Regions from separate parts of the Actinomadura miaoliensis genome, predicted to be linked through region 3. Evidence: riboswitches for the same ligand, from Rfam matches in the RefSeq annotation. Region 3 holds a riboswitch; each other region holds the start of a gene.

Region 1 (7,460 bases), on a different contig from region 3:
GCTCCCAGGCGGCGGCCATGGCGTCCACCTCGTCGCGCACACGATCGTCGGCAGCTCCCACGAGTCGAGGATACCCGTCAGTGTATTGCTTTCTGAAAAGCTTCTTTCTAAGCTTTCTTCATGAACAACCTCTTGGTCCGGAACGGACTGGTGATCGACACCGAGCCGCAGCCCACCGTCGTGGGGACCGCGGACGTGCTGGTGGAAGGCGGACGGGTGGCGGGCGTCGGGCCGGGCCTGCCCGCGCCGGCGGACGCCCAGGTGATCGACGCGACCGGCATGATCGTGTTGCCGGGTTTCGTGGACAGTCACCGGCACACCTGGCAGCCCGCGATCCGCGCGATCCTGCCCGACGCCACGCTGGGCGACTACCTGGAGCGGATCCTCGGCAGGTACGCGCCCCGCCACCGGCCCGAGGACGTGTACACGGGCGTGCTCGCCGGGGCGCTGGAGTGCCTGGACGCGGGGATCACCACCCTCGTCGACTGGTCGAACATCCAGTTCACGCCCGAGCACACCGACGCCAACGTCGCTGCGTTGCGCGCGTCCGGCATCCGTGCGGTGTTCGGCTACTGCTACGGCGGCGACGGCGGCTTCGACGGGATGGCCGCCGAGGGCCGCCGCGTCCGCACCCAGCACTTCGACGACTCCGGCCCCGGCCTGCTCACCATGGCGATCGCCGCGCTGGGGCCGGATCTCGGCGGGGCCGAAAGGGCGCTGCACGAGTGGCGGCTGGCCCGCGACCTCGACCTGCCCGTCACCGTGCACATGGGCGGCCTCGACACGGAGGCCGCCGCGCGCGGCCTGGCGTTCCTGCGGGAGAACGCCCTGCTGGACCACCCCGCGACGCACGTGCACGGCACCTACTACACCGACGAGCACTTCAAGGTCATCGCCGGCGGCGGCGGGACGGTCTCGGTGGCGCCGACGAGCGAGGCGGCGCTCGGCATGGGCTACCCGCCGACCGGGCGGGCCCGCGCCGCCGGCGTCCCCACCTCCCTCAGCGCCGACACGGTCACCAGCGGACCGGGCGACATGTTCAGCCTGATGCGGGCGGCCTACCTGCTGGAACGCGCGCGTCCCGGCGGTGCGGGCATGGGCTTCACCACGCGCGACGCGCTGCGCACGGCCACGATCGAGGGGGCCGAGGCGGTGGGGCTCGCCGACGTCACCGGCTCGCTGCGTCCCGGTAAGCAGGCCGACATCGTCCTGCTGCGCACGGACCTGCTCGGCACGGCCATGGCGGGCAACGACCCGATCGCCGCGGTGGTGCTGTCGGGCGACACCCGGTGCGTCGACACGGTGATCGTCGGGGGACGGGTGGTGAAGCGGGACGGGCGCCTGCTGCACCACGACGTCGCCGGCCTGCTGGAATCGCTGGCTGCCTCGGCCCGTCACGTGATCGCCGCCGATTAATCAGGTGGGGGCGGCGGGTTCGCGTGGCATGCTGGCCGCGTGGAGCCAGAGACACCCGAGATCCGGATGCACGTCGACCCCGAGCTGCTGCTGTTCCTGCCCGCCGCGCGCAGGCGGGAGGAACAGACGGTGGCCTGCGACGGGACCTCGACGCTGGGGCACATCGTGGAGGCCCTCGGCGTTCCGCTGCCCGAGGTCGGTGCGCTGACAGCCGACGGCGCGCGGGTCGAACCGTCGCACCAGCCGTCGCCGGGCGAGCGGGTGGAGGTGGCGTCGGTGCCGCGTCCCCAGCCGGTGCCGCTGGAGCCCGGCCAGGACGCGCCGCGGTTCCTGCTGGACGTGCACCTGGGCACCCTGGCGCGGCGGATGCGGCTGCTCGGCCTGGACACCGCCTACCACAACGACATGGACGACCCGGCCCTGGTCGTGCAGGCCAACGAGGAGCGGCGGGTGCTGCTGACCCAGGACCGCGGCCTGCTGCGCCGCCGGGCCCTGTGGTTCGGCGCGTACGTGCGCGGCGCCCGCCCCGACGACCAGCTGCGCGACCTGCTCGACCGGTTCGCGCCGGCGCTGTCGCCGTGGACGCGCTGCACCGCCTGCAACGGGCGGCTGGTCCCGGTTGGCAAAGAAGAGGTCGCGCGCGAGCTGGCGGACGGGACGCGGCGCAGTTACGACGTGTACGGTCGGTGCACCGAGTGCGGCCAGGTCTACTGGCGCGGGGCGCACGGCGGGCACCTGGAGAAGATCGTCCGGGAGGCCGCGCGCACGGTCGCGGCGGCCCGCGCCGCTGGCCCGGCCTCCTCGCCCGGCGCGCCGGGACCGGGGACGGGCGGCGCCGTCGACAGCGCCGCGTCCTGAGAGAGGGGCTGGTCACGATCAACGTGGTGGTGGGCGCGGCGATCATCGCCGCCGGACGGCTGCTGGCCGCCCAGCGCGGCGAGCCCCCGGAGCTGGCCGGGGGCTGGGAGTTTCCCGGCGGCAAGGTCGACCCGGGCGAGTCGGACCGGGACGCCCTGGTCCGCGAGTGCCACGAGGAGCTGGGCGTCAAGATCGCGCTCGGTGACCGGATCGGCGGCGACTGGCCGCTCGCGCTCGGCGCGGGAAGCGTCCTGCGGGTGTGGACGGCGGAGCTGGTCGAGGGCCGGCCGCAGCCGCTGGAGCACCTGGCGCTGCGCTGGCTGGCCCCCGACGAGCTGTACGACGTGGCGTGGCTGCCCGGCGACCTGCCGATCGTCGAGGCGATCCGCCCCTACCTGAACGGCTCGGCCTGAACCCGCCCCGGGCCGACCGGACGGCCTGACCGGCCCGGCGCGGTCCGGGCGGGGTCAGGAGATGCGGTTGGCGCCCGCGTAGTCGGAGCGGTCCGACAGCTTGGAGATCTTGACGACGTCGCCGGTCTGCGGGGCGTGCAGGTACTTGCCGTCGCTCAGGTAGATCCCCATGTGGTGCAGGTCGCCGCCGAAGTAGACCAGGTCGCCCGAGCGCAGTTCGCTGCGGTCGACCTTGCGTCCCAGCTCGTAGAGGGCGCCGGTGTAGTGCGGCAGGCCCTTCTTGCCGACCTGCGCGTACGCCCACACCACCAGGCCCGAGCAGTCGAAGCTCTTCGGGCCGGCCGCGGCCCACACGTACGGGCTGCCGAGCTTGGAGTAGGCCTTGCGCGCCATCTTCGCGGGCAGTCCGGAGCCCTTGATGGTGGCGGACAGGCCCGTCCGGGGGTCCTTGGCCTTGGTCGTGGTGAGCTTGTCGAGCTGCTTCTCGACCTCCTCGACCTTGGCCTTGGCGGCGTTGCGGGCGGTCTCCACCTGCGCGGCGGCGCGCTGCACCTGCGCCGTCTTGGCGACGGCCTCGCGCTGCGCCAGGTTGGCCCGGTTGATCTGCGTCTGCAGGCGTCCGAGCGTGGCGGTCTGGTTCTGCACCAGGTACGCCGACGCGGACAGGGTCTTGGCGTCGCCGGTCGAGAAGAACAGCGCGTCCGGACCGCCGCTGATGTAGTTGGCGGCGGCGAGTTTGCCGAGCTCAGCGCGGGCGGGGGCGGCCTGGTCCTGCAGAGCGGCGGCGGCCCGGGCGGCGTCGCGTTCGGCGCGCCGGGCCTTGTCCAGCTCGACGCGCGTCTTGTTGTACCGCTCGGTGAGCCGCTCGGCCTCGGTGTTCAGCGCGTCCAGCCGCTCACGCAGCTCGCTCTCGCTGGGACGGCCGGGATCGGCCAGGCGCGGCGCGGCGGCCGGGGCGGTCGCGGCGGCGGGCGCGACGGCCCAGCCCAGGGCGACCGAGGCCGCGGCGGCCGCTGTGATGGTGGACACGGCGACACGCCGTGAACGGTGACCGGGGGGCAAGGGCGTGCACTCCTCTCCTCGTCCGCCTACCGGGTTAGCTGACGGGTTCGGGCGGGGAGTTCGCCCTACGACATGGGCGCGCGTCACTGCTGACGGTGCGACCTGCGTCGATTCACCCCGAGTCCCGGGGGCGGCGGCGCCCCGGGATGTGGTTCCCCGGCTCCCCGTGGGGGGATTCGGCGGTCCGGCCGCAGCCCGCGCAGTGGTCCGGCGGGCTCGGGACGGCCGGGTCCGGAGAGAGTACAAAGAAACCGTAAATCACGGCAACCGGGGCATATGGGACGAATTCAGCGGGCGGTTCGCTGGGGCGGTACGGACCGGCAAGTAGAATCGGGACGGCCGCGGCTCCGCGGCGACTCCCTGATCCTCCACCAGAGCGAGAATCGCATGCCCATCTCCACCCGCGACGACCTTCGGAACGTCGCGATCGTCGCCCACGTCGACCACGGCAAGACGACGCTGGTCGACGCCATGCTGTGGCAGTCCGGGGCGTTCCGCGCGAACCAGGACGTCAACGAGCGCGTGATGGACTCCGACGCCCTGGAACGGGAGAAGGGCATCACGATCCTGGCCAAGAACACCGCCGTCCGGCACGGCGGGCTCACCATCAACATCATCGACACGCCCGGCCACGCCGACTTCGGCGGCGAGGTCGAGCGCGGCCTGTCCATGGTCGACGGGGTGGTGCTGCTGGTCGACGCCAGCGAGGGCCCGCTGCCGCAGACCCGGTTCGTGCTGCGCAAGGCCCTGGAGGCCCGGCTGCCGGTCATCCTGGTGATCAACAAGACCGACCGGCCGGACGCCCGGATCTCCGAGGTCGTCGACGAGACCTACGAGCTGTTCATGGACCTCGGCGCCGACGACGACCAGATCGAGTTCCCGATCGTCTACGCCTCCGGCCGCGCGGGCCGGGCGTCCCTGGAGGCCCCCGGCAACGGCGAGCTGCCCGGCTCGCCCGACCTGGAGCCGCTCTTCCAGGTGATCAAGGACACCGTCCCGGCGCCGTCCTACGACCCCGACACCCCGCTGCAGGCGCACGTCACCAACCTGGACGCCTCCAGCTACCTCGGCCGCATCGCGCTGTGCCGGGTGCACGCCGGCACCATCAAGAAGGGCCAGCAGGTCGCCTGGTGCCGTCGCGACGGCAGCGTCGAGCGGGTGCGCATCAGCGAGCTGCTGATGACCGAGGCGCTGGAGCGCAAGCCCGCCGACGAGGCCGGGCCCGGCGACATCATCGCCATCGCCGGCATTCCCGACATCATGATCGGTGAGACCATCGCCGACCCGGACGACCCGCGTCCGATGCCGCTGATCACCGTGGACGAGCCCGCGATCTCCATGACGATCGGCACCAACACCGGACCGCTGGCCGGCCGGGAGAAGGGCACCAAGGTCACCGCCCGGCTCGTCAAGGACCGCCTGGACCGCGAGCTGGTCGGCAACGTGTCCATCCGGGTGCTGCCCACCGACCGTCCCGACGCCTGGGAGGTGCAGGGCCGCGGCGAGCTGGCCCTGGCCATCCTGGTGGAGAACATGCGGCGCGAGGGCTACGAGCTGACCGTCGGCAAGCCCCAGGTCGTCGCCAAAGAGATCGACGGCAAGAAGCACGAGCCCGTCGAGCGGCTCACCATCGACATCCCCGAGGAGCACCTGGGCGCCGTCACCCAGCTGCTGGCCGTCCGCAAGGGCCGCATGGAGCAGATGACCAACCACGGCACCGGCTGGATCCGGCTGGAGTTCCTGGTCCCGGCGCGCGGCCTGATCGGTTTCCGCACCGAGTTCCTCACCGAGACGCGCGGCACCGGCATGGCCCACCACGTCTTCGAGGGCTACGAGCCGTGGTTCGGCGAGCTGCGCACCCGCCCCACCGGCTCGCTGGTCGCCGACCGCACCGGCGCCGCCACCGCCTACGCCCTCATCAACCTGCAGGAACGCGGCACCTTCTTCGTCGGCCCGGGCACCGAGGTCTACGAGGGCATGATCGTCGGCGAGAACTCCCGCGCCGACGACATGGACGTCAACATCTGCAAGGAGAAGCAGAAGACCAACATCCGCTCGTCCACCGCCGAGACGACGGAGACGCTGACGCCCCCGCGTCCGCTGAGCCTGGAACAGGCCCTGGAGTTCATCCGCGAGGACGAGTGCGTCGAGGTCACCCCGTCCGCCGTGCGCCTGCGCAAGGTCGTCCTGGACGCCAAGGAACGCGAACGCATCCGCGCCCGCACCAAGCGCTCCAACTGACCGCGGCTACGACAACACGCCGATGACCAGCCCTGCGAGGACGTAGGGCAGACTCCCGCGGCGATTCCCGCGAAGACCGCCAAAGTACCGGCACGCCTTCGCGGGATCGCCGCCGCCCCGAGAAGCCCGCCGCCCCCGATGACCAGCCCGCGCCCGCCTGCCATCGCCGAGATCGAGTCTGGTCGGCGCCTTGCCCTCGACCTGGCTCCGGAGCGCAATCCTCGTCGTCATCCAATTCCAACCGACGGCGGCACACGGACACACCTCGACCCCGGCGTCGCTACCTGCCGACGTCAGACCGACCCCAACGAACCCGGGCACCCGCGGCAAGCACGGCACCGGAATGGGGACTCCCCACGACGTCAGCTTGAACGACACGAGTCCAGCAGCCGAATGTGATCTGGATTACACGGAGTTGCCGAAGTCCGGCGAGTGCGAACAGTCTCTGTTGGCTTTCGACACAAGGTCGTCATGCCAACCCTCGAGTGAAAGGCACTCAAATGCGCGTGACAGCTCAGGCGATCCGTCGGACCGCGCCTCTTCTCGCCGTCCTGTCCCAGGCGGATGACGGAGATGGTAACTGGATCTGCCAGCACTGCGGGGCCAACAACCCCCGCAGCAACAGCACGTGCCAGCAATGCGGCAAGTGATGATCTAGCACAGCGCCGGCGGCGTTTCCCCGGCGGCGCCTAATCGGCTCCGGCGTCCGTCGCTATGCGACGGCGTCGGAGCCTCCTTTTGTGCCAGTCGTTCGTCATTCGTGTGGCTCGTTTCGACGAGCGTCAGCCAGCGCCAGTACCGCCGCTACAAGCACGGCGAGCCGCGGTATGGATGCCGACGATCTCAAAGGCTTGTTGCAGGCCGCTGACAGTCACTCGCCAGGCCCGCCAACGCGGCATGGTGATGCGCGTACAAGGACGTCTTCCACGACTCGTTCGCCGAATCCGGCGCGGGGCCGAGGAGATCCACGGCTTCGATCTGTCAACGATCCCGGGTCTTCTTCGGGACTCCGGCCTACGCGACGGTGGTCGAGCGAGGAGGAGCGGCGCCTCCGGAGAGGGCCGCCCCCGTCGCGTTACTTGAGCTGGACGGTGCCGGTTACGTCGGCGGCCAAGCGGAGTTGGTCGCCGTCGCGGAGGGGGGCCTCCACGCCGCGCGGCAGGCGTTCGCCGTTGACGAAGGTGCCGTTGGTGGAGCCCTCGTCGCGCACCCAGGCGGTGCCCGACGGGTCCAGCCAGACCGTCGAGTGGCGCCGTGACACGTTGTCGAACTGGGTGAAGGTGGAGGCGACGGGGGACTGGCCCGCGTCGCGTCCCAGCACCAGGTGCTGGCCCACCGACACCTTGATCTCGCCGCTGGGGAACTGGACGCGCAGCACCGGCGTGCCCTGGGACGGCAGCGGCCGCAGGCAGGATTCGCACTGTGCCGCGCCCGGGTTGGTCAGCACCGCCTCGCAGTAGGGGCACATGA
Region 2 (7,460 bases), on a different contig from region 3:
TCGCCGCCGACCGCGCCGTCCGGGCGTGGGGGCATGGCCGTCGCGTCGCTGGTGCTCGGGATCGCCGGGCTGCCCGCGCTGGTGCTGTGCGGGCTCGGGGTGCCGATGGCGCTGGTCGGGATGGTGCTCGGGATCATCGCGGCGGCCCGTGGGGGGCGGCGGGCGACGGCCGTGGCGGGCGTGGTGTGCTCGACGCTGACGCTGGCGATCGGCGGGGTGGCGGTCTTCTTCCTGCTGACCAAGGCCGCCGAGTGCGCCGACGAGGGCCGTTACCCCGACGACGTGGCCCGGCGGCAGTGCGTCGAGCGCGAGTTCCCGTTCGCCGAGCCGCGGCCCTGAGGGCTCATTCGGGGAGCGGGAGGAGACCGGAAAGGTCGGCGCGGGGGCCGCTGGCCCGGACGCGGCCGGAGTCGACGGCGGCCGTCCAGGTCAGGCTGCCGGTGGCCAGGGCGATCAAGGTGGGCGCGTCCATCTCGACCACATTTGGGGGGGTTCCCCGGGTATGGTGCGGCCCGGCGACGCACTGCACGGCGGCGTAGGGCGGGACCCGGACCTCGACGGAGCGTCCGGGGGCGAGCTCGGCGAGCCGGTCGAGCAGTGCCCGCACGGCGCCGCGCAGGACCGGCCGGGCCGGTTCGGCGCCCGCGGCGTGCGCGGCCAGCGCGGTGTCGAGCGCGGCGCGGCGCAGGTCGGCGGGGTCGTCGCCGCCGGTGTGGGGAGGCAGACCGAGGGCGGCGCGCTGCTCGTCGAGGACGTCCCGGGTGAGCTGTTGTCGCGGCATCGGGACCGACGCTACCGGGTCGCCGGCCGCGGCCGCGATGCCGACTTGGGCCCGCGGACGCCCGCAACCCGGTAAAAATGTGACGGTTTGTCGAGTGACGGTTGTCGATACGAGGCGGTACGGATCACGGCACGGCGGACGCGGGGGCGCGGACCGGGGCGGCGCCCCGGACGGCGGACGGAGCAGGAGACGGGGGGCATGCCGGGGCGAGGCCCGGCGCGACGACACGGAGGTTCGCAAGATGGCCGAGGCGCTGCCCCTGCAGCCCGGTGATCCGCGACGAATCGGCGGCCACGAGATCATCGGCCGGCTGGGCGTGGGCGAGCAGGGCACGGTGTTCCTCGGCCGGGACGCGGCCGGGCGCTCCGTCGCGGTGAAGCTGCTGCACCTGCGGCTGAGCGGGGAGCCGGCGGCCCGGTCGCGGTTCACCGGCGCGCTGGCGCCGGCGCGCCGGGTGACGGGCCCGTGCACCGCGGCGATCCTGGACGCCGACGTCGAGGGCGACCGCCCGTTCGTGGTCGGCGAGTTCGTGGACGGTCCGTCGCTGCAGCAGCTGGTCGAGGAGGAGGGGCCGCGCGCCGGCGCGGTGATGGAGCGGCTGGCCGCGGGCATCATGATCGCGGTCGCGGCGGCGCACCGGGCCGGGGCGGCGCACCACGACCTCAAGCCGCGCAACGTGCTGCTGGGCCGGGACGGCCCGATGGTGACGGACCTGGGCGTGACCCGCGCGCTGGAGGCGGTGTGCGCGACGCCGACCGGCCGGGTCAGCGACGATCCGGCGTACAAGGCGCCCGAGCAGCTCAGCGGCATCGGCATCGGACCGGCCGCGGACGTGTTCGCCTGGGCCGTCACGCTGCTGTTCGCGGCCTCGGGCGCGTCGCCGTTCGGGGAGGGCTCGCCGTCGGAGGTCATGCAGCGGGTCGTGTACGACGACCCGGACCTGTCGGCGCTGCCCGGATCGCTGCGGGACGTGGTCGCCGACGCGCTGGCCAAGGACCCGGAGAGCCGTCCCGCCGCCACGGAGATCCTCGATCGGCTGCTGGGCGAGAGCGGAACGTTGACGTCCCGGATGCCGCCCTCGCTGGTGTCCGAGGCGCGGGAGCTGCTGCGCGCGCCCCTGCCGTCCGTGGTCACCTCGCCTGAGGTGCTTCCCCTGCAGCTGCCGCCTCCCACGGAGGCCCCCGCGGCCGTGCAGCCGCCACCCCCTGCGGCCGTGCCACCACCGCCCCCTGCGGCCGTGCCACCACCGCCCCCTGCGGCCGTGCCACCACCGCCTCCCGCGGCCGTGCAGCCGCCGCCTCCCGCGGCCGTGCAGCCGCCGCCTCCCGCGGCCGTGCAGCCGCCGCCTCCTGTGGCGCCTGAGGCGGTGCCGGCGGGGTTCGGTGCCGTTGGGGGTGCCGCCGTGCACGTGCCGGTGCGGGACGACTTCGGCGGGGACGCGACGCAGGCGCTGCCGCCCCTGGCCGCCATCCCGGCGCCGTCGTCCGTCGAGGACACGGCGACGGACATGACCGCGCCCACGCCGCACTTGATCCCCGGCCTGGGGCCGCAGGACGACGACCAGCACGACGCGAAGCACAACCCAACGGCGATCCTGCGGCTGGAGCCCGAGCCGGAGCGTCCGTCACTGGCCTCGCGCCTGCCCAGGCTGCCGGGAGGGCGGTCGCTGCCGCGTCCGAGCAACCATGTGCTGGGCGTGGCGCTGTCGCTGGTCATCGGCGTGCTGGTGGGTATCGCGATCATCGCGCTGGTGCTGTGGCCGCAGTTCCGCGGCGACTCGGCCGAGGACCCGCAGCGGGCCGATCCGGCGGCCCGCGCCGCCGATGACCGTCCGGTCACCGCGATTCCGCCGGCGTTCGCGGGCGCCTGGCGGGGAACGGCGATCAACGCGTCGCGCGGAGCGCAGTTCCCGATCGAGGTGAACTTCGAGGCCGGGGCGACGTCCGCCCGCGCCTTCTACCCGCGGGAACGCTGCTCGGGGACGCTGACGCTGACGCAGGGCACCAACCGGACGCTGCGCATGGCGCTGACCATCGCCAAGCCGTGCACCAGCGGAAACGTGCAGATCACCCGGCAGCAGGACGGCACGTTGCAGTACGTGTGGACGAGCCCGAGCGGTAAGGCGACCTATCACGCCCGTCTCGCCCGGGGGTGAGAGCAGGAAAATCGCCGTGCGCACCGGCTGACCAGTTTCAGCCTAATTACCGGTTTTTTCGGTGAATTACAGGCCGTTCTCCAATAAAGTACCGGCTTGTCGACGCGCCCCGATCTTGGCCACGGGGGCCACGGGCGCGTCGCAGGCAAAGGAGACCCGGTGCGCCCTGTCCCCCCACGAAGATTTCTCGTCACCGGTGCGGTCACGGCCGGTCTGGTCGTCGTCGCCGCGCCGCTCTCCCTGGCCGCCGTCCCCGATCCCGTCCGGGTTCAGGTCACGGCCGCGCAGGGCACCCCCGTTCCGGGCAAGTACATCGTCACGCTCAAGGACGGCACCTCGGCGGCGACCGCCGCCGACCAGGTGAACGCGGGGTCGGTCCAGCGGTTCGGGGGCGCGCTCAACGGCTTCGCCGCCAAGCTCAGCACCGCGCAGCTGGACAAGCTGCGCCGCAACCGCAACGTCGTCGCGATCGAGCAGGACCAGATCTACCGGGCCAGCACCACGCAGAAGTCCCCCGCGTGGGGCCTGGACCGCATCGACCAGCGCAAGCTGCCGCTGTCGAAGTCCTATTACTACAAGAACACCGGCAGCGGCGTGAACGCCTACGTCATCGACACCGGGATCGCCTGGTCGCACCCGCAGTTCGAGGGCCGCGCCAAGTCGGTCTGGAAGGCCCCGGCCTTCTCCGACGGCTGGGACTGCAACGGGCACGGCACGCACGTGGCCGGCACGATCGGGTCCAAGACCTACGGGGTGGCCAAGAAGGTCAACCTGCGGTCGCTGCGCGTGCTGGACTGCGAGGGCTTCGGCGAGCTGTCCGACGTCATCGCCGCCGTCGACTGGACGCGGAAGAACGCCGTCAAGCCCGCGGTCGCCAACCTGTCCCTCGGCGGCCCCAAGTCCACCGCGCTCAACACGGCCATGACGAACCTGTCCAAGTCGGGCGTCTTCGTCGCCGTCGCGGCGGGCAACGAGAACCAGAACGCCTGCAACACCTCCCCGGCCAGCGCCGGCTGGGTGCAGGCGGTCGGCGCGACCACCATCTACGACAACCGCGCCACCTTCTCCAACTACGGGTCCTGCGTGGACATCTTCGCGCCCGGCTACGGCATCAAGTCGACGTGGCCCGGCGGCGGGACGGCGTCGCTGTCCGGCACGTCGATGGCGTCCCCGCACGTCGCCGGGGCGGCGGCGCTGTACCTGCAGTCGCACCGCGGCGCCACGTTCCCGACCGTGCAGAAGTGGCTGAACGACAACTCCACCAAGAGCCGCCTCAAGCGCATCCCGAGCGGCACGCCCAACCGGCTGCTCTACAAGGGCACCGCTTGACCGTCGCAGTACCGCGGCTTGGGACCCCTGCCCGCCGGGGCAGGGGTCCCGCTGCGCGTGCCGCCGACGCGCTACGCTGCGTGGCGGCGGTCCGTCTTGTCTCGCAGTCCCGGCCATCCCAGGTTTCCCTTGGGTCTAATCTTGGCCAAGAACCGACCGGTTCCTTACAGTAGCCTTCGCCCACTGGGGTGGGCATGATCGCAAACCGATCGGCAGGCTGGCCGAGCCAGCCGAATCCCGCGGCCGTACTACGGCACGGGAACCGGGGACCCAAACGCCGGGCGGCCAGCCAGGTCACGTCGGCACCGGGGTGAATTCGCGGCCCCGCCGCGATAGGGCGGACTCCCGGCCCGAACCCGTCAGCTAACCCGGTAGGCGTCACAGGAGAGGAGACGACGTGGAGAGCCCGAGCTCCACCCGCCCCCGTCATGCCGCGCGGACGCGGCGCCCCGCCTTGGCTCTCGCCGTCGCCGCGGTGGCCGTCTTGGTGACGTCGGCGGGCACGGCGCCCGCCCAGGCGGACCCGGGTGACACCGGCCGGATGAGCAAGCTGAACAAGCAGATCGCCCAGCTCGACAAGGCGTACGGCGGCGACCTGGCCAAGCTCAAGGACGCCCAGTACGGCATCCAGAAGGCCCAGCAGAAGCAGCGCCTGCTCCAGCGGGACCTCGACGGCGCGCGCACCCTGGTGGCGCAGATGGCCGCCTCCCAGTACATGACGGGCACCACCGACCCGGCCGTGGCGGTGCTGGCCAGCGACGACCCCGACAACGTGCTCAACAACGCCAGCCTGGCCAGCCACGTGGCGTCCAACCAGGCCGCCAAGGTGCGCCAGATCGAGCAGCTGGTGACCGAGCAGAAGAAGGCGCGCGAGGAGTACCAGAAGAAGGTCGACGAGCTGGAGAAGGACATCGCGGAACTGCGCTCGCAGAAGCGCAAGGTGCAGGCGATGATCAAGAAGTTCAAGCCCGAGTCCCCCAGCTCCGGGATGGGCGGGGTCACCCCCCGCATGCTGAAGGTCAAGAACACCATCGACATCGAGTTCGGCCCGTTCCCGATCATCGGCTGCGTGCGGATGACCGGCGACCCGCAGGACCACGCCACCGGGCGCGCCTGCGACTTCATGGTCAGCACCGGCGGCACGATGCCGTCGGCGAGCGGCAAGTCCCTCGGCGACCGCACGGCCGAGTACGCCGTCGCCAACGCCAACCGCCTGGGCATCAAGTACGTGATCTGGCGGCAGCGCATCTACGACATGCGCAGCCCCGGCTGGCGCACCATGGAGAACCGCGGCGGCGTCACCGCCAACCACTACGACCACGTCCACATCTCGGTCTTCTAGGGGAGCCCGGCCTGTCCGCTCACATGGGGTTCCACTGTTCGCACTGCGGACGGCACCACGACGAACTGCCGATGGCCTTCGCCGCACCGGCCCCGGACTACTGGGCCCCGGAGTTCGCGGCCGACCCCGCCAGCGAGCTGACCTCCGACATCTGTGTGATCAAAGGTCAGGCGTTCTTCGTCCACGGGCTGATCGAGATCCCCGTGGTCGACAGCGGCGAGATCTTCAGCTGGGGCGTCTGGGTGTCGCTCAGCCAGGACAACTTCACCCGCGCCCTCAAGCTCTGGGACACCCCGGGCAGGGAGGGCGAGCCCGCCTACTTCGGCTGGCTGTCCACGGAACTGACGCTCTACTCCACCACGACGATCAATCTCAGGACCAACCTGCACACCCGCCCGGTCGGCGAACGCCCATCCATCGAGCTGGAACCCACCGACCACCCGTTGGCGGTCGAGCAGCGCTCGGGGATCACGCGGGCCCGCGTTCAGCAGATCGCCGAGACCCTGCTCCACCCCGGAGCAAGGTAACCGCCCAACCCGCCAACGGGCGGCCCCGTATCGCGGCCCCCGCGACCGATCACGTCCGGCACGGCATCCGCCCCATAGGAAGCGGCGTTGGAGGCGCGGGCGGTGCCGTCAGTCGTCGTCTTCGTCGAACAGGTCGAGGATGTCCCGGCGGGCCAGGTCGGCTCGGACTATCAGGGCGCCGAGCATCTCCTCGTCGCTGATGCCCTTGGTCCTGCGGAACGCCCAGGACGGCTCTCCGTGCGAGTCGAGGCACTTCACCAGGACGATCGCGTCCAGGGCCGTCCATTTCTCGGGCAGCCCGTGAATCTCCAGGCCCGCCAGAGCCTGCCCGATCGGGATCGGGTCTTCGTCGTCGGCCATACCCGATGGTCTCAGAGCGGGGCAGGGCGGACGTCCCGGGCACAGGCGAATCCGGGACATCCGGAGGGACGGCGAAGGCCGCCGTCCGCTTCGCGGCGGGCCGGCGGCCTTCTCGGGTGGTGCGGTCAGTCGTTGGCGTAGCTGGGGACGATGTGCTCGTGCGTCTCGCGCAGTTCGGCGAGCGGGATGGAGAACAGCTCCTGCGGCTGCCCGTCGGCCCCCCGCGCGGAGATGTGGAGCGAATCGCCGCCCGTGACGCCGAGCTGGGTGACCGGGACCCCGGCGGCCTCGCACAGCGCCGCCAGGCGGCCCTCGGAGCCCGGACGGACGGCCACCACGGCGCGGGCCACCGACTCGCTGAACAGCGACACGAACGGGTCGCCGGGCAGCGTGATCTGGGCGCCCAGGCCGCCGCGCAGGCACGACTCCACCAGGGCCTGCGACAGGCCGCCGTCGGACAGGTCGTGCGCCGCCGACAGCAGGCCCTCGCGGGCCGCCGCGACCAGCACCGAGGCCAGCGCGACCTCGGCGGGCAGGTCGACCTTGGGCGGCAGACCGCCCAGGTGCCCGTAGACGACGTGCGCCCACTCCGAGCCGCCGAACTCCTCGCGGGTCTGGCCCAGCAGCGCCAGCGTGGCGCCCTCGCTGCTGAACGCGATGCCGACGCGGCGCCGCACGTCGTCGTGCACGCCCAGCACGCCCACGACCGGCGTCGGGTTGATCGGCGTGGTGCCGGTCTGGTTGTAGAAGCTGACGTTGCCGCCGGTGACCGGGGTGCCCAGGTAGCGGCAGGCGTCCGCCAGCCCCTCGACGGCGCGGGCGAACTGCCACATCACGCCCGGGTCCTCGGGGGAGCCGAAGTTCAGGCAGTTGGTGACCGCGAGCGGGCGGGCGCCGGTGGCGGCGACGTTGCGGTACGCCTCCGACAGGGCCAGCTGCGCGCCCGAGTACGGGTCGAGGCGGGTG
Region 3 (7,460 bases):
CGATAACAGCGGATAAGCAAGCAATCCCGTCACGCCGTCGAGCGCTTCACCCGGGGAACGGACATCGTTACGGGCCGCCGCCTGCGCCACGTCACCGTGCACCTACACCTCGGCACGCGACCGGAGCATACGGCACCGGCAGCCCAGGAGGCATGTCCGGTACCACCGCCCCGGCCATATCGATCACGCTCAGTAATCACCGGGGCGTCCGCGGTCCGATCCCGCGTTGAGCCGTGCGCAAGTCTTTACCCTTTGTCTCGCCGTTGACGCACGCCGGCCGTCCCAGGCGGCTCGGAAGGCGACAGCCGGCGCACTCGATGTGCGCGGCCGGTGAGCGCGCCCCAGCCGGATCCGGGCTCCCGTCTTGTGTACGACGCACAGAGATCTGGGCGGCGCGTTCTGACCTCTCTGAGCGACCCCGCCGACAATACGCCCTCATGGACACCCCATGGCCGATCCCGTCCGGTTCTCATAGCTCCCACGGCCGTATGGGCTCGCCCATCACCCTTAGACCGTCGACATAAGGCCATCGGCGTAGGCTCCGAGCACGGAACGGCCGCCGTTGTAAGGGGCGTCCGGGGGAAGAGACGCCTCGCGGAAGGGCCGACGGCGTAAGGGGTGGAGTAGGGCTTGGCCGCGCCGGGGAAGCGCGGCCGTTAGGGGGCCGGCCGCTCGTATGGGTCCGGGTAAGCGTAAGCGCTTGGACCGGCGTATGGGACCAAGGACGCTAAGCGCCCGCTGTAAGCGGCCCCTATAGCCGTACCGGCCTCCTATCGAGCTTCAGCCTTCTATGAGGGCATATGAGAGGTGTATGAGAACGAGGCGGAAGTACGGCGCGAAGTACGAAGCGCTCAGGCCTCCTGGGCGTCTGCCGCCGCCGCGACGGCGGCGGGCCGCCTGACCACGACCGTCCCCGCGAAACGGTCGTGCAGGGCCCTGCGGCGTGCGGACCGCTCCAGCCGCGACTCGAAAATCGCCCCGGCGTTCGCCACCCAGAACAGTCCCGCCACCGCCCCGAACACCGGGACGGGACGAACCGCGATGGGCAGGCAGTACGTAGCGGCCCGCAGCAGCGAACGGAGCACGTCCGGGCGTCTCCTGTCCACGGCGGGGCGGCCCGGGTCCTCACGGACGACTTCGATGCCCGCGACGCGCTTGCCCACGGTGCGCCCCCACAGCGCGAGCTGGATCCACTCGTAGACGAGCAGCAGCCCGGCCACGAGCGGTGGCGCGACCTTCTCGATGCCGAGGTCGGGGAAGCCTTCCCGGATCACCATGACCACGGGAAGGCCCACCACGAGCGTGTCGACGATGCGCGCGACCAGCCGCTGCCCCGGTTCGGCGAGTTCCGGGGCGCTCTCCCCCTCCGCCGGGGGAAGGGGGTCGGCGCCGGGTGCGGGAGGGGACGCCGCCACGGCGGGCTATCCCTCGTAGCCGGTGTGGCCGGGGTACTCGACCGTCCGGTCGGCGTGGTCGCCCGTCTGGTCGGAGTACTCGGAGTACTCCCCGCGCTCGTCGATGACGAGCGTCCCCGAGAAGCGGTCGTGCAGGGACTGGCGCAGCGGCTGGTCCCAGATGGCCCACAGATAGGCCATCACGGTGCCGATACTGACCAGCAGCATGCCGTAGGCGAAGTAGTCCCACACCTTCACGGCGAGCGCGAGGAAGAAGAAGAGGCCGAGCTGGTAGCCGATGTGCATGACGCCCGCGCGCCACACGGCCTGCGTCGTCGTCAGCGGCTCTCCCGCGGGCCGCGCCTGTACCACCCCCAGGTGCAGGACGCGCTTGCCCAGGGTCCGCCCCCACATGGCGAGTTGGACCGCCTCATAGAGGAACGGCAGCACCGCCAGTACCGCGAAAAGGGTGAAGATGATGGGCCAGTTCCAGATGCCGCCCTCGCTGCTGGCCTTGCTCCCGGAGGTGTCCAGGCCGATGATGCCGACGCTGATGGGAACGATGAGCGCGAATCCGAAAACGGCCACCAGGACGTTGTCGATGAGGCGCGCCCCGGCCCTGCGGAGGATCGGCGCCAGGGGAAGGTCCGCGGCGGCGGCGTCGTAGCCGCCACCGTCATATCCCTGGGCGGGCGGCTGCTGCCATTGCTGTTGCCATTGCTGCTGGGGGGCCACCCCGCCCTGCCACGGAGAACCGTGCTGCTGGGGCTGCTGCCACTGTGAGCCCTGCTGGGAGGGTGGGGCACCGTAGGACGGTCCGCCTTGGTAGGGCGGGCCCGGGGGCTGCCGCGGATAGGGCTGTCCGCGGTGGGGGGAGTCGCTCATCGATCAGTCCTCCAGGCGAAGCAACATCCGGGTATTGCCCAACGTATTCGGCTTGACCCGGTCGAGGTCCAGGAACTCTGCCACGCCTTCGTCGTAGGAACGGAGAAGCTCGTCGTACACCTCGCGCGACACGGGGGTTCCGAGGATCGGCTCGAAGCCGTGCCGGGCGAAGAAGTCCACCTCGAAGGTAAGGCAGAACACCCTTCCCACTCCCAGTTCCCGCGCGGTTTCCAGAAGCCGCTCGACAATCCGGTGCCCTATGCCGTGGCCCCCGTACTCCTTGTCCACGGCCACCGAGCGCACCTCGGCCAGGTCCTCCCACATCACGTGGAGGGCCCCGCAGCCCACGACGCGCCCCCCGCGCCCCCCTGGACGTCGCTCGTCCCCCGGCGCGGCGGCCCGGACGTCCTCGGCCACCCAGAACTCCTGGACGTCCTCATAGAGCGTCACCGTGGACCTGGCGAGCATCCGCCGCCCCGGCCCGGCGTACGCGTCGATGAGCCGCCGGATGTGCGGCACGTCGGCGGTACGGGCACGCCTGATCACGACTTCCACAAACAGGCGACATTATCGGACCGCGGGCGGCCTCCCGTGGCCGGTCCGTCACGCACGGCCGCCGGCACGGCGCCACAGACGACGCAGATGTACCGAAAGACGCGAACGGCATCGTCCGATACCGACCGTCCCCTCAAGCGGACAGAAAGTGAAATAGCGCACAGCGAAGTGATCGCACAAGCCCGCGAGCACCCGTGTTACATCTGAGCGTCCTCGGGTCACCTGCGATTTCGCATGTTCTGGTTGGCAGGCGACGAGCGCTCCGTTAGTCTCCTGCGCTGACATCGGACCCCCGTGATCGGGAGGCCGAACCGCCGAGTCCCGCGGGCCGCAGCCGGCGCCCCGCAGGAACCGGGGACCCGCGATCGGACGGTTCCGGGACCACTCCAGAGCCATGCCGACTGGGGTGAATCCGCACGGTGCGGACGCTCCGCACGTCCGCGGAAGGTGCAGCTCCGGCCCGAACCCGTCAGCTCACCCGGTAGGCGGACGAGGAGAGGAGAGTTCTTGGAGCCCTCGCGCCCCGCGTTCCTTTCGCGCCCGCTGCGTGCCGCGCAGGCCGCGGTCACCGCGTGCGCCGCCGCCCGCCCCGGCCGCAGGGCCGCCGCGGCGACCGGCGCGCTCGCCGCCGTCTCCCTCGTCGTGGCCGCGCCCGCCCCCGCCGCGCAGGCCGACCCCGAGCCCTCCACCAAGGAGCTGCGCGAGCAGGCGACCAAGCTCGCCGACCAGCTGGAGCAGCTCACCGAGCAGTACAACGGCCTGCGCGTCAAGCTGAAGCAGTCGCAGCGCGCCGCCAAGGTGGCGGGCGACAACGCCAAGCGCCAGCAGAAGGCGCTGGAGGAGGAGCGCGCCAAGGTCGGCAGCCTGGCGGCCACCAGCTACATGCAGGGCGGCGCCGACCCCACGGTCTCGTTCCTGGCCGCGCAGAACCCGCAGGCGATGCTCGACCAGGCCGCCACGCTGCACTACTTCGCCACCCAGGACGGCACCAAGGTGCAGGGCCTGATGCAGGCCATGCAGGCGGCCGAGCGGGCGCGCAAGTCCGCCGAGGCGCGCGCCGAGCAGGTCGAGCAGCTGCGCACGCAGCTGGAGGGCCAGCGCAAGAAGGTCACCACGGCCTACGAGAAGGTCCGCGGCAGGCTGGTCAAGCGCGACCCCACCCAGCTGACCAAGCTGCCCGTGGCCGGCACCGGCAAGGCCGCCCAGGCGCTGCGGTACGCGATGACCAAGATCGGCAGGCCGTACGTGTGGGGCGCGGAGGGGCCCAACACCTTCGACTGCTCCGGCCTGGTGATGTGGGCCTACCGGCAGGTGGGCGTCAGCCTGCCGCACTACACCGGCAGCCAGTGGAACGCCGGCACGCACATCTCCCGCGACCAGCTGCAGCCCGGAGACCTGGTGTTCTTCTACTCCGACCTGCACCACGTGGGCCTGTACGTCGGCAACGGCAAGATGCTGCACGCGCCGCAGACCGGCGACGTGGTGAAGATCGCGCCGATGGCGGGCCGCCCGTTCGCGGGCGGGGTCCGGGTCGCCTGAGGTCACCGGCGCACACGGGTCCGCGTGCGGGCGTGCTGCGACCGCCACGTCGGACCACGTCCGCGGCGACGTCTCCCACGGGGACCTACCCGAGGGGCCGCCGACGTCGCCGCGCGGGGTCGGACGGTGGTCGCCGATGCTCGGTCGTATGCTTTCGCGCCGCCGCCCGCCGGGGGGCGGGTGCGGGGGCGCGCCCCTAGATGAGCTGTCGCCGGGCCGCCCAGACCACGGCCTCGATGGGCGTGTTGACCTCCAGCCGGTCGCAGATGGTCCGCAGCCGGCGGCGCAGGGTCCGGGCGCTCAGTTCCAGCTTTCGTGCCGCCACGTCCGCGGTGACACCGCTGGCGATCTGCGCGAGGAGCTTGATCTCCTCTTCGCTGAGGCGCAGGTCGTCGGTGCCACGACGTGCGATGGTGGCCTGTTCCACTCCGTCCTCCCTCGTCCGTGGTGATGACCGCGGGGATGCAGCCGTCCGCTGCACAGGCACGGGCGGGCCTTGATCTGTACGCGTCGGGTTGCCGGGTCCGGGGCGGGGGGCCGGACCGAGATCATCGGTGTGCCTTGCCGTCTGGCGTGCTTTGGCCGGAGGTGGCCGATGGGCCGATTGCTCGGCGCCGAACGGGAACCCCGGGTAACGATTCAGTCGTTAGGCCGACCGGACGCGGATGCTCCTCGTCGCCTCGGGCGCGCGCACGATGATGTGGCGGGCTCGTGGCGGAGCGCGTCGTGTCCGGGACGGGTCATGATCGCCAATCACGTCAACCCATCCCTCCTCGTCCGATTCGCCCATACCATCGGGGGCGATGATCGTGAATCGTTTCAAGGCACGCTTCGGCTCGGAACGCTAGGCGGCCGGATCCGGCCCGTCAAGCGCGGATTAAGCACGTTGTGTGCTCTTATGACTACGGTCCGCGACCGGCTTCGCGGGGGTTCGGTGCGGACAACTCGATAACCTGCGAAAACCAGTCCGGGGTCGACGAGGAGAGACTTGCCTCAGAGCAGTATTCGGGAAGTCGCGAGGCGCGCCGGAGTCTCAGTTGGGACCGTTTCGAATGTCCTAAACCGGCCAGACCTCGTGGCCGAAGCCACCCGTGACCGCGTCCGCGCGGCCATCGAGGAGCTCGGCTTCGTGCGCAACGAGTCCGCCCGGCGGCTGCGCCAGGGCGGGCGCCGCGCGGACGGCGGTCCGCCCGGCCCGCGTCCCCGGCCGTTCGGCGTGGTCGTGGAGGACCTGACCAACCCGTACGCCACCGACGTGGCCCGCGGCGCCGAGCAGGCCCTCAACGCGGCGGGCCACGACGCGCTGTGGCTGACCAACGACCACTCCGCCGACAAGGAGCGCCGCTGCCTGGAACTGCTGGAGCAGCAGCGCGCCGCCGGGGTGCTGATCACGCCGGTGGGGCTGGGCCCGGCCGGCATCGTGCGGCTGCGCGCGGCGGGCATGACGGTGGTCCTGCTCGACCACGCCGGTCCGGGCGTGTGCTCGGTGCGGGTCGACCACGTCGCGGGCGGGGCCGTCGCCGCCGCGCACCTGCTCGGCCTGGGCCGCGAGCGGCTGGCGTTCGTGACCGGCGACCCGCATCCGCAGCCCTGCCAGGAGCGGCTGGACGGCGCCGCCCGCGCCCTCGCCCGGGCGGGCCACGAGCCCGCGGTCACGCTGACGCAGGCGTCGCTGTCGCCGAAGGAGGGCGGGGCCGCGGCGCGCCGCCTGCTGGCGCTGGACTCGGTGCCGACCGGCGTGTTCTGCGCCAACGACCTGCTGGCCGTCGGGCTGGTGAACGAGCTGGTGCGGCAGGGCGTGCGGGTGCCCGAGGACGTGGCGGTGATCGGCTACGACGACATCGAGCTGGCGGCCACCGCCGCCGTCCCGCTGACCACGATCCGCCAGCCCCGGCACGAGCTGGGCCGGGCGGCCGCCGAGCTGGCCCTTACCGAGGCCGCCGAGGCGGCCGAGGGCCCCGGGCACCAGCACCGCCAGATCGTCCTGACGCCCGAGCTGGTCGTGCGCGAGTCCGCGTAGCCGGTCGGCGGCGGCTCGCCGTGCCGCGAGCCGCCGCCGGTCGCGTCACTCCGGCTTGACCAGCGGGAACAGGATCGTCTCGCGGATGTTCTTGCCGGTGAACGCCATGATCATCCGGTCGATGCCGACGCCGACGCCGCCGGTGGGCGGCATCGCGTACTCCAGGGCGCGCAGGAAGTCCTCGTCCAGCTGCATGGCCTCCGGGTCGCCGCCGGCCGCCAGCAGCGACTGCTCGGTGAGCCGGCGCCGCTGCTCGACCGGGTCGATCAGCTCCGAGTAGGCGGTGCCCAGCTCGGTGCCGAACCCGATGAGGTCCCACTTCTCGGTCAGCAGCGGCTCCTCGCGGTGCTGCCGGGTCAGCGGCGAGGTCTCCAGCGGGTAGTCCATGACGAACGTCGGCTGGACCAGCGTGTGCTCGACCAGCTCCTCGAAGATCTCCTGGACGAGCTTGCCCTGCCCCCACTTGGGGTCCCAGGTGACGCCGCGCGCGTCGGCGTACTTGCGCACCTGCTCCAGCGGCGTGTGCGGGGTGATCTCCTCGCCGAGCGCCTGCGACACCGCCCCGTACAACGTGATGCGCGGCCACTCCGCGAGACCGAGGTCGATCTCCCGGCCGTCGCGCACCACCACCGACGTGCCCAGCGCGGCCACGACGCACCGCTGGTACAGGCGCTGGGTGAGGTCGGCCATGTCGTTGTAGTCGAGGTAGGTGCCGTACGCCTCCAGCATCGTGAACTCGGGGTTGTGCGTGGAGTCCGCGCCCTCGTTGCGGAAGTTGCGGTTGATCTCGAAGACCTTCTCGATGCCGCCGACGACGAGCCGCTTGAGGTACAGCTCGATCGCGATCCGCAGGTAGAGGTCCATGCCGTAGGCGTTGATGTGCGTCACGAACGGCCGTGCCGCCGCCCCGCCGTGGATCGGCTGCAGCATCGGGGTCTCGACCTCGAGGTACCCCTCCTCGTGCCAGAAGTCGCGCGCCGCCCGCACGGTGTCGCTGCGCAGCCGGGCCATCCGGCGCGCCTCGTCGTTGACGATCAGGTCGACGTAGCGCAGCCGCACCCGGGCCT

What was found. A riboswitch is a leader RNA that binds a small molecule or an ion and turns the genes downstream of it on or off. The one in region 3 is predicted to bind cyclic di-AMP.
Region 1: linked by a shared signal. The riboswitch ahead of ABD811_RS23140 (C40 family peptidase) and the one ahead of ABD811_RS19125 (NlpC/P60 family protein) in region 3 are both predicted to bind cyclic di-AMP.
Region 2: linked by a shared signal. The riboswitch ahead of ABD811_RS09730 (coiled-coil domain-containing protein) and the one ahead of ABD811_RS19125 (NlpC/P60 family protein) in region 3 are both predicted to bind cyclic di-AMP.

Annotation. Positions count from the first base shown of each region.
Region 1 covers NZ_BAAAZG010000034.1:16,397-23,856, reverse strand. Annotated here, with positions in the region: gene ABD811_RS23160 (MarR family winged helix-turn-helix transcriptional regulator) at 1-61, opposite strand, end outside; gene ABD811_RS23155 (amidohydrolase family protein) at 121-1,416, shown strand; gene ABD811_RS23150 (Mut7-C RNAse domain-containing protein) at 1,483-2,274, shown strand; gene ABD811_RS23145 ((deoxy)nucleoside triphosphate pyrophosphohydrolase) at 2,304-2,687, shown strand; gene ABD811_RS23140 (C40 family peptidase) at 2,742-3,716, opposite strand; cyclic di-AMP (ydaO/yuaA leader) riboswitch at 3,757-3,941, opposite strand; gene typA (translational GTPase TypA) at 4,137-5,990, shown strand; gene ABD811_RS23130 (FHA domain-containing protein) at 7,066-7,460, opposite strand, start outside.
Region 2 covers NZ_BAAAZG010000009.1:24,199-31,658, reverse strand. Annotated here, with positions in the region: gene ABD811_RS09750 (DUF4190 domain-containing protein) at 1-339, shown strand, start outside; gene ABD811_RS09745 (sterol carrier family protein) at 344-781, opposite strand; gene ABD811_RS09740 (serine/threonine-protein kinase) at 1,023-2,936, shown strand; gene ABD811_RS09735 (S8 family peptidase) at 3,096-4,265, shown strand; cyclic di-AMP (ydaO/yuaA leader) riboswitch at 4,484-4,659, shown strand; gene ABD811_RS09730 (coiled-coil domain-containing protein) at 4,663-5,607, shown strand; gene ABD811_RS09725 (DUF2199 domain-containing protein) at 5,631-6,134, shown strand; gene ABD811_RS09720 (hypothetical protein) at 6,243-6,494, opposite strand; gene purL (phosphoribosylformylglycinamidine synthase subunit PurL) at 6,620-7,460, opposite strand, start outside.
Region 3 covers NZ_BAAAZG010000025.1:1,780-9,239, forward strand. Annotated here, with positions in the region: gene ABD811_RS19110 (RDD family protein) at 852-1,415, opposite strand; gene ABD811_RS19115 (RDD family protein) at 1,422-2,279, opposite strand; gene ABD811_RS19120 (amino-acid N-acetyltransferase) at 2,283-2,834, opposite strand; cyclic di-AMP (ydaO/yuaA leader) riboswitch at 3,137-3,338, shown strand; gene ABD811_RS19125 (NlpC/P60 family protein) at 3,342-4,373, shown strand; gene ABD811_RS19130 (LuxR C-terminal-related transcriptional regulator) at 4,570-4,800, opposite strand; gene ABD811_RS19135 (LacI family DNA-binding transcriptional regulator) at 5,362-6,393, shown strand; gene lysX (bifunctional lysylphosphatidylglycerol synthetase/lysine--tRNA ligase LysX) at 6,439-7,460, opposite strand, start outside.